3 regions of the Streptomyces halobius genome follow, and region 2 is predicted to be linked to each of the others. Evidence: riboswitches for the same ligand, from Rfam matches in the RefSeq annotation. Region 2 holds a riboswitch; each other region holds the start of a gene.
What was found. Region 2 has a riboswitch for cobalamin ahead of K9S39_RS37795 (acyl-CoA thioesterase). Riboswitches for the same ligand answer to the same signal wherever they lie in the genome.
Positions count from the first base shown of each region.

Region 1 (4,431 bases), 4.8 Mb from region 2:
AACGTCTACAAGGATTTCCTCAAACCGGGCGCCACCCCGGAGCAGGAGCACAAGGTCGCCAAGCTGGTGTCGCTGCTGGTGAAGGTCGGCGCGCTCGCCTTCGTCCTGACCATGGACAAGACGGTCGCGATCAACTTCCAGCTGCTGGGCGGTATTTGGATCCTGCAGACCATGCCGGCCCTGGTCGGCGGTCTGTTCACCCGCTGGTTCCACCGCTGGGCGCTGCTGGCCGGCTGGGCGGCCGGCATGCTCTACGGCACGCTCGCGGCGTACGGCGTGGCCAGCCCCACCCAGAAGCACTTCGGCGGCTCGTCCGCCGCGATCCCCGGCATCGGTGAGATCGGCTACATCGGCCTGACCGCGTTCGTGCTGAACGTCCTGGTCACGGTCGTGCTGACGGTCGCCCTGAAAGCCGCGAAGGCCCCGGAGGGCGTCGACGAGACCAGCCCGGGCGACTACACGGCGGACGTCGGGGACAAGGGCGTCACGGCCGATCTTCCGCCCGCTACGGCGGAGGCTCCGGCCGGCCGCTGAGCCTTCCGCTCCGGCGAACGCACGGGCTGCCGCGTCCCTTTGGGGATGCGGCAGGCCCGCTGTCCTGTCAGGACGCGTCTCACCGTCCGGACGGGGTCGGTTCACCCAGTCCTTGAGCGCTTCGGTTTCGAGAGTGATTCCCACGGGGTCCGGGAGGTGGAGCTGCTTGCCGTACCGCACGGTGCGCACGATCTCGTAGCGGGCACCGTCAGGCTCACTGTGGACCGCCACCTGGCAGTCCTGACGGCCGATCAACAGGTAGAGCGGAATGACTGTCTCCGCGTACGCACGGGCTTCTCCACCCGATAGCGCTGGTCGGCGTCCGAGTCGTGCGAGGTGACTCGACGACCATCAACACCGGTCCGGGATCTACCCATTCGCCCTGGCCGGCGAAGGCGCCGCTGGGCGCGAGCGCACCATCCGTGCGAGCCCTGCCTCCTCGGGACGCCTGCACCGTGAGTCCCTGACCGGGAGAGAGCCACAGTTCTGGGCGCGACTGGAAGAAGACGCGACTGGAAAGAAGATACGCGTCAGCCGCTGGCTGATCCGTCCGTGGTTGCCTCCGGCATGGCCTTGCTCCTGACCTTCCCGTCAATGAGCTCCAACCGCGCGCCTTCCTCCAAGCGGTCAAGTGTCCGGGCGGCCTCTTCGAAGTGCTCGACGAACGTGATGTGCGGGCGGTCGGCAAGCGCGGTCATGAGGCCTTCTCCTTCTGCCGTCGGACAGATCAGGGAACGTGGAAGCGACGATAGCCGAGGCCACTGACAGACACCGCCCGATCACACACGACACACTAGATATGGGGGTGCGCGCGAGGAGCCACCCCCACATGTATGCTCATGCTCGCTGTCGCCGCAGGGGAATCCGGTGCGAATCCGGAACTGTCCCGCAACGGTGTATCGAGCGTACGCAACCGCGTACCCGTCAGTCCGAGGACCTGCCGGCAGTACGTCCGCACCGCCATGGGTGCGGCACGTCATACGTCCGGGCCTCGCGGGTTGGGCCGGTGGACGCCGCGCGGTGTGCCCGCGCACCCTGGACCGTACCGGGGTGCCGCATGCCCGCGAGCGACCGCCGCGCCCCTCCCTCCTGGCCCCCGCCGAGTGAGGGAGAGCACCACGTGACCATCGCGCCAACGGAGCCCGCGTCAGACGCCGAGGTCGGACAGCCCGCGGTGGCCACCCAGCACCCCCGGGCCGGGCGGGCCGATGACAGGCACGACGGGCCGGGCACCGCCCTGCTGCGGACCCTGACCGAGCTGACCGAGGACCTGACCGCCACCGACCCCGGCAAGGTGGCCGCCGCCGCCCTGCGCGGCCGGCACCCGGGCGCAGACGAGGCCGAGTTGCGGTCGCTGGCCATCGACGCCGCGGCCGGTCTGATCGGTGACGAGCCGCAGTACTCCCAGCTCGCCGCGCGGCTGCTCACCCGCGCCATCGCGGAGGAAGCCGCAGGCCAGGGCGCCACCTCGTTCTCCGCCTCGGTCGCCACCGGCCATCGCGAGGGCCTGATCGCCGACCGGACCGCGGAGTTCGTACGGACCCACGCCGCCCGGCTGGACGGGCTCGTGCGGCAAGCCCTGGAGGAAGGCGCCGACGACCGGTTCGGGTACTTCGGGCTGCGCACCCTGCACTCCCGCTATCTGCTCCGGCACCCCACCACCCGTCAGGTCGTCGAGACCCCCCAGCACTTCCTGCTGCGGGTCGCCTGCGGCCTGGCCGAGGACCACTCCGAGCGGGCGCTGGCGGACGTCGCCGAGCTCTACCGGCTGACCAGCACCCTCTCCTACCTCCCCTCCTCCCCCACGCTCTTCAACTCCGGCACCCGCCACCCCCAGATGTCGTCCTGCTATCTGCTGGACTCCCCGCTGGACGAGCTCGACTCGATCTATGACCGATACCACCAGGTCGCCCGGCTCTCCAAGCACGCCGGCGGCATCGGTCTCTCCTACTCCCGGATCCGCGCACGGGGATCGCTGATCCGGGGCACCAACGGTCACTCCAACGGCATCGTGCCGTTCCTGCGCACCCTGGACGCCTCCGTCGCGGCGGTGAACCAGGGCGGCCGCCGCAAGGGCGCGGCCTGTGTCTACCTGGAGACCTGGCACGCCGACATCGAGGAGTTCCTGGAGCTGCGCGACAACACCGGTGAGGAGGCCCGCCGTACGCACAACCTCAACATCGCGCACTGGATCCCGGACGAGTTCATGCGCCGGGTGGAGGCGGACGCCGACTGGTCGCTGTTCTCGCCGTCCGACGCGCCGGAGCTGGTGGACCTGTGGGGCGAGGAGTTCGACGCCGCCTACCGCAATGCCGAGGCGGAGGGCCGGGCGCTCAAGCAGATCCCGGCCCGGCTGCTGTACTCCCGCATGATGCGCACCCTGGCGCAGACCGGAAACGGCTGGATGACGTTCAAGGACGCCGCCAACCGCACCGCCAACCAGACCGCCGAGCCCGGCAGGGTCGTGCACTCGTCCAACCTGTGCACGGAGATCCTGGAGGTGACGGACGACGGGGAGACCGCGGTCTGCAACCTGGGGTCGGTCAACCTCGCCGCTCACCTCGGCGAAGACGGTGAGATGGACTGGCAGAAGCTGGACGCCACCGTCCGCACCGCCGTCACCTTCCTCGACCGCGTCGTGGACATCAACTTCTACCCGACCGAGCAGGCCGCGGCCTCCAACTCCCGCTGGCGCCCGGTCGGTCTGGGCCTGATGGGCCTGCAGGACGTCTTCTTCCGGCTGCGGCTGCCGTTCGACTCGCCCGAGGCGCGGGAGCTGTCGACCCGGATCTCCGAGCGGATCATGCTCGCCGCCTACGAGGCGTCGGCCGACCTCGCGGAACGGCATGGCCCGCATCCGGCCTGGTCCGCGACCCGTACCGCGCGCGGGGTGCTGCACCCCGACCACTACCCGGACGCCGAGCCGCGCTGGGCGGACCGCTGGGCGGCGCTGCGCAGCCGTATCGCGGCGACCGGGATGCGTAACTCGCTCCTCCTGGCCATCGCGCCGACCGCCACCATCGCCTCCATCGCGGGCGTGTACGAGTGCATCGAGCCACAGGTCTCCAACCTGTTCAAGCGTGAGACGCTGTCCGGCGAGTTCCTGCAGGTCAACGCGTATCTGATCGAGGAGCTCAAGGAGCTGGGGATGTGGGACGCGCGGACCCGTGACGCGCTGCGCGAGGCCAACGGCTCGGTCCAGGAGCTCGGCTGGATCCCCGAGGACGTTCGCGCCCGCTACCGCACCGCCTGGGAGATCCCGCAGCGCGCGCTGATCGACATGGCCGCGGCCCGTACGCCCTACCTCGACCAGAGCCAGTCGCTGAACCTCTTCCTGGCGTCGCCGACCATCGGCAAGCTCAGCTCGATGTACGCGTACGCCTGGAAGCACGGCATCAAGACGACGTACTACCTGCGGTCGCGTCCGGCGACGCGGATCGCCCAGTCGGCGCGCGCCGCCACCACCACCGCCCCCGTACCGCAGCAGGCCACCGACCCCGAAGCGGTCGCCTGCTCCCTGGAAAACCCCGAGTCCTGCGAGGCCTGCCAGTAATGACCACCGCACCTGAGAAGAACGCTTCCGCCACACACACCGCCACCACGGGCAACAGGAATCTGCTCGACCCCGGTTTCGAGCTGACCCTGCGCCCGATGCGGTACCCGGCGTTCTACGACCGCTACCGCGACGCGATCAAGAACACCTGGACCGTCGAGGAGGTCGATCTCCACTCCGACGTCGCCGACCTGGCCAAACTCTCCCCGGGTGAGCAGCACCTCATCGGCCGCCTGGTCGCCTTCTTCGCGACCGGCGACTCGATCGTCGCCAACAACCTGGTCCTGACCCTCTACAAGCACATCAACTCCCCCGAAGCGCGGCTGTATCTGTCGCGGCAGCTC
Region 1 is NZ_CP086322.1:3,552,179-3,556,609, forward strand. Features, by position in the region: gene mctP (monocarboxylate uptake permease MctP) at 1-534, shown strand, start outside; gene K9S39_RS42395 (hypothetical protein) at 1,065-1,232, opposite strand; cobalamin riboswitch at 1,368-1,493, shown strand; gene K9S39_RS16190 (ribonucleoside-diphosphate reductase subunit alpha) at 1,655-4,087, shown strand; gene K9S39_RS16195 (ribonucleotide-diphosphate reductase subunit beta) at 4,087-4,431, shown strand, end outside.
Region 1: it holds a riboswitch for cobalamin, as region 2 does, so the genes downstream of both, K9S39_RS16190 (ribonucleoside-diphosphate reductase subunit alpha) here and K9S39_RS37795 (acyl-CoA thioesterase) in region 2, are expected to answer to the same signal.

Region 2 (4,431 bases):
GTGACCGCCCCCTCCACCCCCGCCACCCCTTCTACGCCTCTACGCCTCTACGCCTCTACGCCTCTACGCCTCTACGCCTCTACGCCTCTACGCTCTAACGAGACCCTCCGGCCGGAGCGCACAACTTCCACGTGCCCTTTTGCTTCCGCAGGTAGACGGGTGTCGGCTTCTGGGCCGGCCGGGTCACCACGACCCTGGCGACATCTCCTTTGATCCGGACATCCGATGTCTCGATCGGTATCGGCTTCGAATGGGTATCGCGCTCGTCATCGCCCGAGCCATCGTCCTCGTCGGCGATGCCGCGGGCCTCCTCCAGGCAGAGCAGGCCGATCATCTTGTGCGTGTTCCCCCGGTCGACCGCGAGGGCGAAGTCCGCGACCACCTTCTTGATCCTCGACTCCTCGCTCTCCTCCTCGCCCGGGAGCAGATATGCCGTGACGCCTCCGGCGACGGCGAGCAAAACGGCGGCTGCCCCGAGATACCACCACATCCTCCGCCGCCGGAACGGCCGACGGGGAGGCGGCTGTTCCCCCGCCACGGGCGGCTGCGGGCCGCCCCCAGGCGGAACGGGCGGTGGCTCGTTTCCCTGCGGAGGCCAGGGAGACTCCCCCTGACCGGGCTGGTGTGACACCACTCCAACACCTTTCTGCTCAGGACGGGTCCTCGAAGCGCGACATCAGAAGCTCGTCCAGCTCCTGACCGAAATCCTTTGGGTCGATGTCCCCTTCGTAGACCAGGGCGATCTTCCCCACTGCGATATCCGGGGAAAGGCAGTATTTGAGAATGCCGCCGTCTGTCGTGATCTGCAGCAGGCGCGTCGACGGGATACGGGCGTCGTCGTCCCAACCGGGGACGCCGTCGGGGAAGTCGGCCAGCTCGGCGATGGTGCCCATTTCCATGGGTCGCGCCACACCGAACGAGTCGGTGCTCGCCGAGGCGAACCCCGCATGGACTTGACGCAGGAACACCTGCACCGGTTCTGGGAAGCTCTCCCAGAAGTCCGGCTCCTCGAACGTGCCGGGGTCATAGCCGACCCAGGACACCAGCTCGCCGTCGTCCGTCTCCAGAACGTAAGCCAGCACCGGGGAATCATCGGTCATACAGACGCGCACGTCGACGCAGTGCGCGTTCAGCACCTCGGCGAACTCGGGAAGAAGGTCGAGAAAGCTCTGGTTCCAGAGCGACAACGCGGTTCGGCGACGAGATTCCGCATCGGCTGACAGCGCGATCGGCCGCCATTTTTCAGGGATCCGGGAGATCTCATCGGAGTCGTTGCCGACAAACGTCAGTGACCAATCGTCGAGCGTAGCGGCGATTTCGTCCGGGCCCATATCCAACCTCCGTCACTGTCACTGGCTCTTGAGCAGCTGGTCGATGATTTCCTGCAACTTCTTGCGCGTCTCGTTCTCCAGCCCGACCTGCTCTCTTATCCATCGCGGATCCGCGCCCGACACATAGGCCGCGCTCCTGGATTTCTTCGATTCGTTCGCGGCCTTCGACAGCCACTGAAAGTTCAGCGGGGCACGCGCGACCACGTACATGTTCCGGGGCGTGAGCTTCATAAAGCCCCGCATCTGGACGAGTTCGGCCAAGGGGACGATGTGGTCCGGCGAAACCTTGGGCTTCCCGGAGTTATACGATCCGATCGTACGGCCGGACGCCGCCGGATACGCCGTATCTCTGTCCGTGGCCTGCGGACGCGCGACGCCACGGAGCCTGATGTCGCCTACCCTGCCCGGGTTGCCCTTTCGGATGACTTCGTACACCTGGCGTATCGGGGAGTTTTTGGGGACTTGCCAGTTCTTGCCGTTCGGGGGCGGCGGGGGTGCGGTCCAGTTCGACGAAACGGGCTTCTTGGCCTGCTCAAGATCGGATAACTTCCGCCGGGTAGGCGCCTTAAGGCCCAGAGGGCCCGAGTCCTCGTCCTCGAGCGCCCTCATCGCCTGGTAACACGCCCGCAGTTGGGCGACGACCGTGGCTCTGCGGGCCTCTAAGGACGCTTTCTCCGCGTTGTACGCCGCCGCGGCCGCCGATTGCGCCGGCATCCGGAATACATGCGGTTTGGCGTTGTGCGCACGGATCTCCGCCCCGATCTGCCGGGCGGCCGCAACCTGTGTCGCGCATAGGTCAACCGGTCGGACCGGTTTGGCCTCCGCCGGGGAAATGAACCCGAAGAGTGCGGCCAGCACCACCAGCGCGGCCAGGAGCCGCTTGAATATGCGTGGCAAACCCATACCTCCCCCATCAATCAGAATCTGGCCGTGTCAAGCAACGGCTCACCCTGCGGAGCCCGCTAAGCCTCTAAGCCGCTAAGCCCACGAGACATGCCTGGCATGGGGATGACGGGTTCCGTTTCTCGGCTCAGTGGTTATGGACGCCTCGTCAGGTGCCGGGCCATTTTCAGCGCAGTCGCGCAGCAGCCGTCGGCCGCCAATGGCCCGCCTACGCCTGCTCGTTTTCGACCTTGCCCATGGCCCATCGCTCATCGCCCGTTGCCCGGGATTTCCCTGGTAAGACGTGCCGTGCCTGCATCGGACGTGGCTGACGCTAGCCACGTCCGATGAAATCCCGCTTGTACGGCAATGAATCCGCTGATGGGAGGGCATTGGCAGTCGGCTCACCGAAGGAGAGCCGAAGGGCCGGGGAGAGCCGAAGGAGAGCGGAGGAGTCCGAGTTGGTGGCCCGGCGCGCACAGGTGGAGCGGTCCCACGCCCGTGAGATCCGCGAGGAGCCGTGGCTGCCGGAGGTGGACCGCGCCCGGATGGTGGATCCTCGACCATGTCCACGACTCCTCGACCACGTCCACGACTACAAGAGCCGAACCCTGGCCGCGCATGTGCGCTGGCTGGAGGAGATCCTGGAGGAGCTCACCAAGCGAGACCGGGAACCGGGCGGGGCCGCCCCTCGGCATCGATCGCGACAAACGTCAGCCGGCCGGTGGCCACTTCGGCGACCGGCCCCGAGGCATTCCAACGCTCGGCCGTCACACGGACCACCACCGTCATCGACGTCCGGCCCGCCCCTTCGAGTTCGGCACGCACGCTGAGCAGATCGCCGGCGCGTACCGGGGCCAGGAACGTCATCCGGTCCACCGACACGGTCACCGCCGGACCGTCGGCATGCCGCCCGGCGGCGGCCGCGGCCGCGTCGTCGATGAGCTTCATCACCACGCCACCGTGAATGGTGCCGTAGAGGTTGGTGTCGTGCTCGCTCATGATGTGCGCGAGCGTCACCTGGGAATCGTCCGGCGTCTTGGCGGCGGAATCCAGGGTCGCGGTTCGGTCGGACACGTCAACTCTCCTTCGCGAGTCGCGGAAAACAGCCCGGGGATCGAAGGAGTGGCGGGCGGCGAGGCACGGGGCCTGCCCGGTTCCGCCGGCCCCGTCGAGCCGTCGGGATCACCGCACGCCCCGGTGGCATGCGGGCAGCGGCAGGTCTTCGGACTCACGGGCACGCCTCGCGTACGTTCGAGTCGTTCGCACGAGTCGTCCGTACGAGGCATCTACTGGCCGTCGCTTCCCGGGCCCGAGCGCGGGCCCAGTGCGTATGACGGCGGTCGTTCCCGCTCACCGCTGCGGGGCAGTCCCGGATTCCCACCAGGTTCCCTCTTACGACGCGCCTGCCTGGCTGACAGGGCGAACCAGCTGCAGCGCCAGGGTAACCACAGCCGGATTCCCGCGTGGTCCGCAGGCCCCGTTCCCCGGCTGAAGAGCGCCGGCGCGCGGTGGGCGGAGCGGTATCGCACGCGGGTCCTGCCGGGTGGCGGAAGGGCGGGCACCAACAGTCCGGCCCCGGAACCCTCCCTGATGGTGGACGGCGTCAGGCTGGGGCCGGACGCGACCCCGCTGCGGCAACAGGCCGATGTCCGACGGCCGGGGAGTTGCCCCGGTTATCGGCGCCATATCGCCTAATCTTCCAGAAATGACGTCACGTCACGAAGGGGAAATTCCGTGCCTTCTCGCCTCAACCCGTACATCAGCTTCGACGGCAACGCCCGACAAGCGATGGAATTCTACAAGGAGGTCTTCGGCGGCACCCTGAGGATGAACACGTACGGAGAGTTCGGCGAGAAGGAGGCCGGAGACGCCGCCGACAAGATCATGCACAGCATGCTCGAAACGGACAGCGGGTTCACACTCATGGGCGCGGATATCCCCCCGGGGATGGCGTACAAGCCCGGAAACAACCTCTCCGTGAGTGTGAGCGGGGATGACGCCGCCGCACTGCGCGGCTACTGGGACAAGCTCTCCGGCGACGGCACGGTCACGGTCCCGCTGGAGAAGCAGATGTGGGGCGACGTCTTCGGCATGTGTACGGACCGCTTCGGAATCACCTGGCTGGTCAACATCAGCGAGCAGCCGGCCTGAACGGGCAGCGGCCGCGCGGGCCCGCTGCCCGGCATGGGGGATGGAATCCCTCCGCGAAAAGCCT
Region 2 is NZ_CP086322.1:8,331,981-8,336,411, reverse strand. Features, by position in the region: gene K9S39_RS37810 (Rv0361 family membrane protein) at 95-490, opposite strand; gene K9S39_RS37805 (hypothetical protein) at 651-1,331, opposite strand; gene K9S39_RS37800 (hypothetical protein) at 1,350-2,228, opposite strand; partial or broken gene K9S39_RS37795 (acyl-CoA thioesterase) at 2,883-3,215, opposite strand; cobalamin riboswitch at 3,414-3,661, opposite strand; gene K9S39_RS37790 (VOC family protein) at 3,951-4,367, shown strand.

Region 3 (4,431 bases), 5.8 Mb from region 2:
ACTTCCCGCCGCCTCAAGGTCGTTCACCTCGTCCCGCAGTGCCAGCGCCACCTGGCGGGCGGTGTCGCCGAGCGACTGGTCGTCGCGGACGAAGGACCAGGCGAGCATGGTGACCGGGCCGGTGAGCATGCCCTTGACCGGGCGGTCGGTGAGCGACTGGGCGTACCGGGTCCAGCGCGCCGTCATCGGTTCCGGACGGGAGATGTCCCCGGCCAGGATCGGCGGCCGGACATAGCGGGTGCCGTAGGACTGCACCCAGCCGTGCTGCGTGGCGAGATAGCCGGCCAGCCGCTCGGCGAAGTACTGGACCATGTCGTTGCGCTCCGGCTCGCCGTGCACCAGCACATCGATACCGGCCTTCTCCTGGAAGCCGATGACGTCCCGGATCTCGGCCGCGATGCGCTCCTCGTACGCGGCGCTGTCGATCCGCCCGGTGCGCAGATCGGCGCGGGCCGTCCGCAGCCCGGTGGTCTGCGGGAACGAGCCGATGGTGGTCGTCGGCAGCAGCGGCAGCCGCAGCTGGGCGCGCTGGGCCGCGGCCCGCTCGGCGTACGGCTGCGAACGGCGGGTGTCGGCGTCGGTGACCGCCGCGGCGCGCGCCCGTACCGCGGGGTCGTAGGTCAGCGCGGAACCGGCACGGGACGCCAAGGCGGCCCGGTTCGCGGCCAGTTCGGCGGCGATGGTGTCGGTGCCCCGTTCCAGGCCGCGCGCCAGCGTGACGATCTCGGTGGCCTTCTGCCGGGCGAACGCGAGCCAGCGGGCGATCTGCGGATCGATGTCCCGCTCGGCGGTGACGTCCAGCGGGACATGCAGCAGGGAGCAGGACGACGACACGTCGACCCGGTCGGCGAGGCCCAAGAGGGTCCCCAAGGTGGACAGTGACTTCTCGAAGTCGTTGATCCACACGTTGCGGCCGTTGACGACGCCCGCGACCAGCCGCTTGCCGGGCAGCCCGCCGACCGCCGCCAGCTCGCCGAGGTTGGCGGCCGCGGCGCCGGTGAAGTCCAGCGCGAGGCCGTCGACGGGCGCCTTGGCGAGCACCGGCAGGGCGTCGCCCAGCCGGTCGAAGTAGGCCGCGACCAGCAGCTTCGGACGGTCGGCTGGTGTGCCGAGGACACGGTAGGCGCGGGCGGCGGCGTTGAGCACGGCGGGGGAGCGGTCCTGCACCAGCGCCGGCTCGTCCAGCTGCACCCACGCGGCACCGGCGGCCCGCAGATCGGCCAGCACCTCCTCGTACACCGGCAGCAGCCGGTCGAGCAGCGTCAGCGGGTCGAAGTCCGCGGCGACGCCGGGCGCCGGCTTGGACAGCAGCAGATAGGTGACCGGGCCGACCAGGACGGGCCGGGCGGTGAGACCGAGCGCCAGAGCCTCGCGGAGCTCGGCGACCTGCTTGGTGGAATCCGCCGTGAAGACCGTCTCCGGTCCCAACTCCGGTACCAGATAGTGGTAGTTGGTGTCGAACCACTTGGTCATCTCCAGCGGCGCCGCCTCCTGGGTGCCGCGCGCCATCGCGAAGTAGACGTCGATGGGGCATCCCCTGCTCGAGCGAAGCCGAGAGCTTGGGGAAGGATCGGCGGCCACCGCGGCCCGGTGCCGGGCCGGGATCGCGCCGACCATCACGGTGGTGTCCAGCACATGGTCGTAGTACGAGAAGTCGCCGGTCGGCACCTCGTGCACACCGGCCTCGGCAAGCTGTCGCCAGTTGCCGCGGCGCAGTTCGGCGGCGGTGTCCCGGAGGGCGTCGGCGGTGACCCGGCCCTTCCAGTAGCCCTCGATGGCCTTCTTCAGTTCCCGGTGCTGCCCCTGACGGGGATAGCCGTGCACGGTGGCCCGTACTGCCGCGGCTGGGGACTTGCTGGTCACGGAACTCTCCTTCGCGAGCGTGTCTCCATGTGACCCCGGGACGGGGCCGAGGACGCGAAGGGATGGCACAACGGGCGGACCACGACGCCAGACCGTGCCGTACGTGCCCGCCTGCTATGTCGCCGACCCGCCCTCGAAGGTCACCGGGATCTCCGCACGCGGTGTCGCGCACGGGCACTGGCAGGTCTTCGGACTCGCGGGCACATCCGCCGAAGGCGGACATCTACTGGCCGTCGCTTCCCAGACCCGGGATCGGGCCCAGTGCGTAAGACGGCGGTCGTTCCCACTCACCGCTGCGGGGCAGTCCCGGATTCCCACCGGGTTCCCTCTTGCGACGCGCCTGCCTGGCGGACAGGGCGAACCAGTTGCACGGCCAGCGTAGACGAGGACGTTCGCGGTCGGTATGGGGGGCGGGCCGCGACCCCGATCCGGCGGCGGGTGCGCCGGATCCGGTGGTGGGGTACGCCGAATCTTGCGGTGGTACGCCGAACGCCTCAGCCCGATGGCGGGAAGTCGCTGGTTGCGTTGTAGTGGAGGTGGGCGGCCGCGCATGGAGGGTCGCCTTTGCCGCCACCGGTGGAGCGGCAGAACCGGAGGGGTGGCCGGATGAGGAACTGCGTCAGGGCGGCCGTAGCCCCACGGCCACGACCGCCCTGTTCGCGGTGACGATGTTCAGGATGCAGGTGTTTCGGTTACTCAGGCAGTCCCGCTACTTCAGTGCGCTGCGCTGCTGCCACTGCGACCAGGTCTCTTGCCACACCTCAAGGCCGTTGCCGACATCGGTCTTGCTGGTGTTGCTGGTGCCCTTCACCTCGACCGTGGAGCCGATCGACAGGAAGTCGTAGACCTTCTTGGCGTCGTTGGTGGTCATACCGAAACAGCCATGGCTGTTGTTGACCACGCCCAGGGACTTGTTCCACGGGGCGGAGTGCAGAAAGGTCCCGGAGGCGGTCAGGTGGGTGACCCACTGCGAGTCCAGCATCCACTCGTTGCCGTGCCCGATGGTGGAGGAGTCCATCGTCTCCGCCGCGTTCTTGCTGCGCACGGTGTGCACACCACCGCGGGTCGGGTCCTGCGGGGAGCCCGCGGAGCCGGTGACGGAGCCGACGTTCCTGCCGTCCTCGTACATGGTCAGGGTGTGCGAGGGGACGTCGATGACGGCCTTGCGGTCGGCGCCGATACGGAAGTCGAAGTTGTAGTCGCGGGCGAACCAGCCGCCCTCACCGGAGTTGATACCGCCCAGTGCGCCCTTCACCGAGACCTTGGTGCCGGCCGGCCAGTAGTCCTTGGGGCGCCAGTCGATGCGGTCCTTGCCGGTCCAGTCCCTGACCCAGCCCCAGGCGCCCTCGACCTTCGGCTGCGAGGTGACCTTCATCGCTTTCTCGATCTCCGCGCGCCTGTCCTTGGCTATCGGGTTGTCGAAGAGAATCGAGATCGGCATACCGGTGCCGACGGTCTGCCCGCCGCCCGGCGTGTTGGTCAGCTTGTTGACCTTGTCGGCCTCCTCCGTGGTGAAGACCGAGGTGGCGGAGGATTCCTTGCCCTCCGTCGACTTCGCCTTCGTCCGCACGGTGTAGGTGGTCTTCGGTTTGACCTTGTTGTCCGACTTCCATGACGAGCCGTCACCGGCCAGCTGTCCGGCGACCTTGGCGCCGTCGTCGTCCTTGACCTCTACCGAGACCAGCTTGCCGCCGTCGGCCTGCACCGATATCCCGGAGCCGAGCTGGGCCGCCTTGCTGCCCCCGGCCGGGGTGACGGTCACCTTGGCCGCGCCCGCGTCCGGCGACGACGCATTGGCACCTCCTCCGCACGCGGTCAGCAGCGCGGCGGCCGCTGTCACGGCGGGTATCAACCGGGCAAGGTGGCGACGTGATCCGGCGTGCACGAGGGTCCCTCCCAAACAGAACAACTGACAGTGGCGGAACCCGGCCCGGTGACGGCATCACCGTCCAGGGCCGTCCGGGCCCGTTCAGGCCCCTCGCATCCGCCGCATATGCAGATGTTTTGTCTGCTTAGGAGGTTGTCCGGAGCATCTGTTGTTTAGGACACGGTTTGATCTCGATGGGTTGCAGTGAAGTGCCGCAAATCGCCTACGCGGGGACGTAGAGGAATACGGAAGTGTTCCGTATCAAACAGGACAAACCGCCTCAAAGTCATGTCAGTCCGTGTATGGCTGTGACCTGTATTGGGGCGTGGGGCCGGGGGCCTCGGTCGTCGGGCCGGGGGTGCCGGGCGCCGGGGGTCCGTCCGGCGCATCGGTCGGTGTCCCGGTGTCCGTCTCGGTCTCCGAGGTCGGCGGGGAGGTCGGGGACTCACCCGGGGATGTGGGCGACTCCGTCCCGGGGGTCTCCGTGGGAGGGCTCGTCGGAGTATCGGTGTCGCCGGTGTCCCCGTTGGGACGCTTGAACCACTGCCCCGTCTCCGGGTCGACGAGGATGAAGATCTCCATCGGGGCCGACGACTTCTCCACAAAGACCACGTTCGAGCGCTGGTATCCCGACCACTTCTCGCCGACCTCCTTCGGCGCCTTGCCCTCGAAGGACACCGGTGGAGTGAGCGGGTTCCCGC
Region 3 is NZ_CP086322.1:2,520,454-2,524,884, reverse strand. Features, by position in the region: gene metE (5-methyltetrahydropteroyltriglutamate--homocysteine S-methyltransferase) at 1-1,863, opposite strand, end outside; cobalamin riboswitch at 2,026-2,245, opposite strand; gene K9S39_RS11840 (L,D-transpeptidase) at 2,573-3,703, opposite strand; gene K9S39_RS11835 (DUF6777 domain-containing protein) at 4,022-4,431, opposite strand, start outside.
Region 3: it holds a riboswitch for cobalamin, as region 2 does, so the genes downstream of both, metE (5-methyltetrahydropteroyltriglutamate--homocysteine S-methyltransferase) here and K9S39_RS37795 (acyl-CoA thioesterase) in region 2, are expected to answer to the same signal.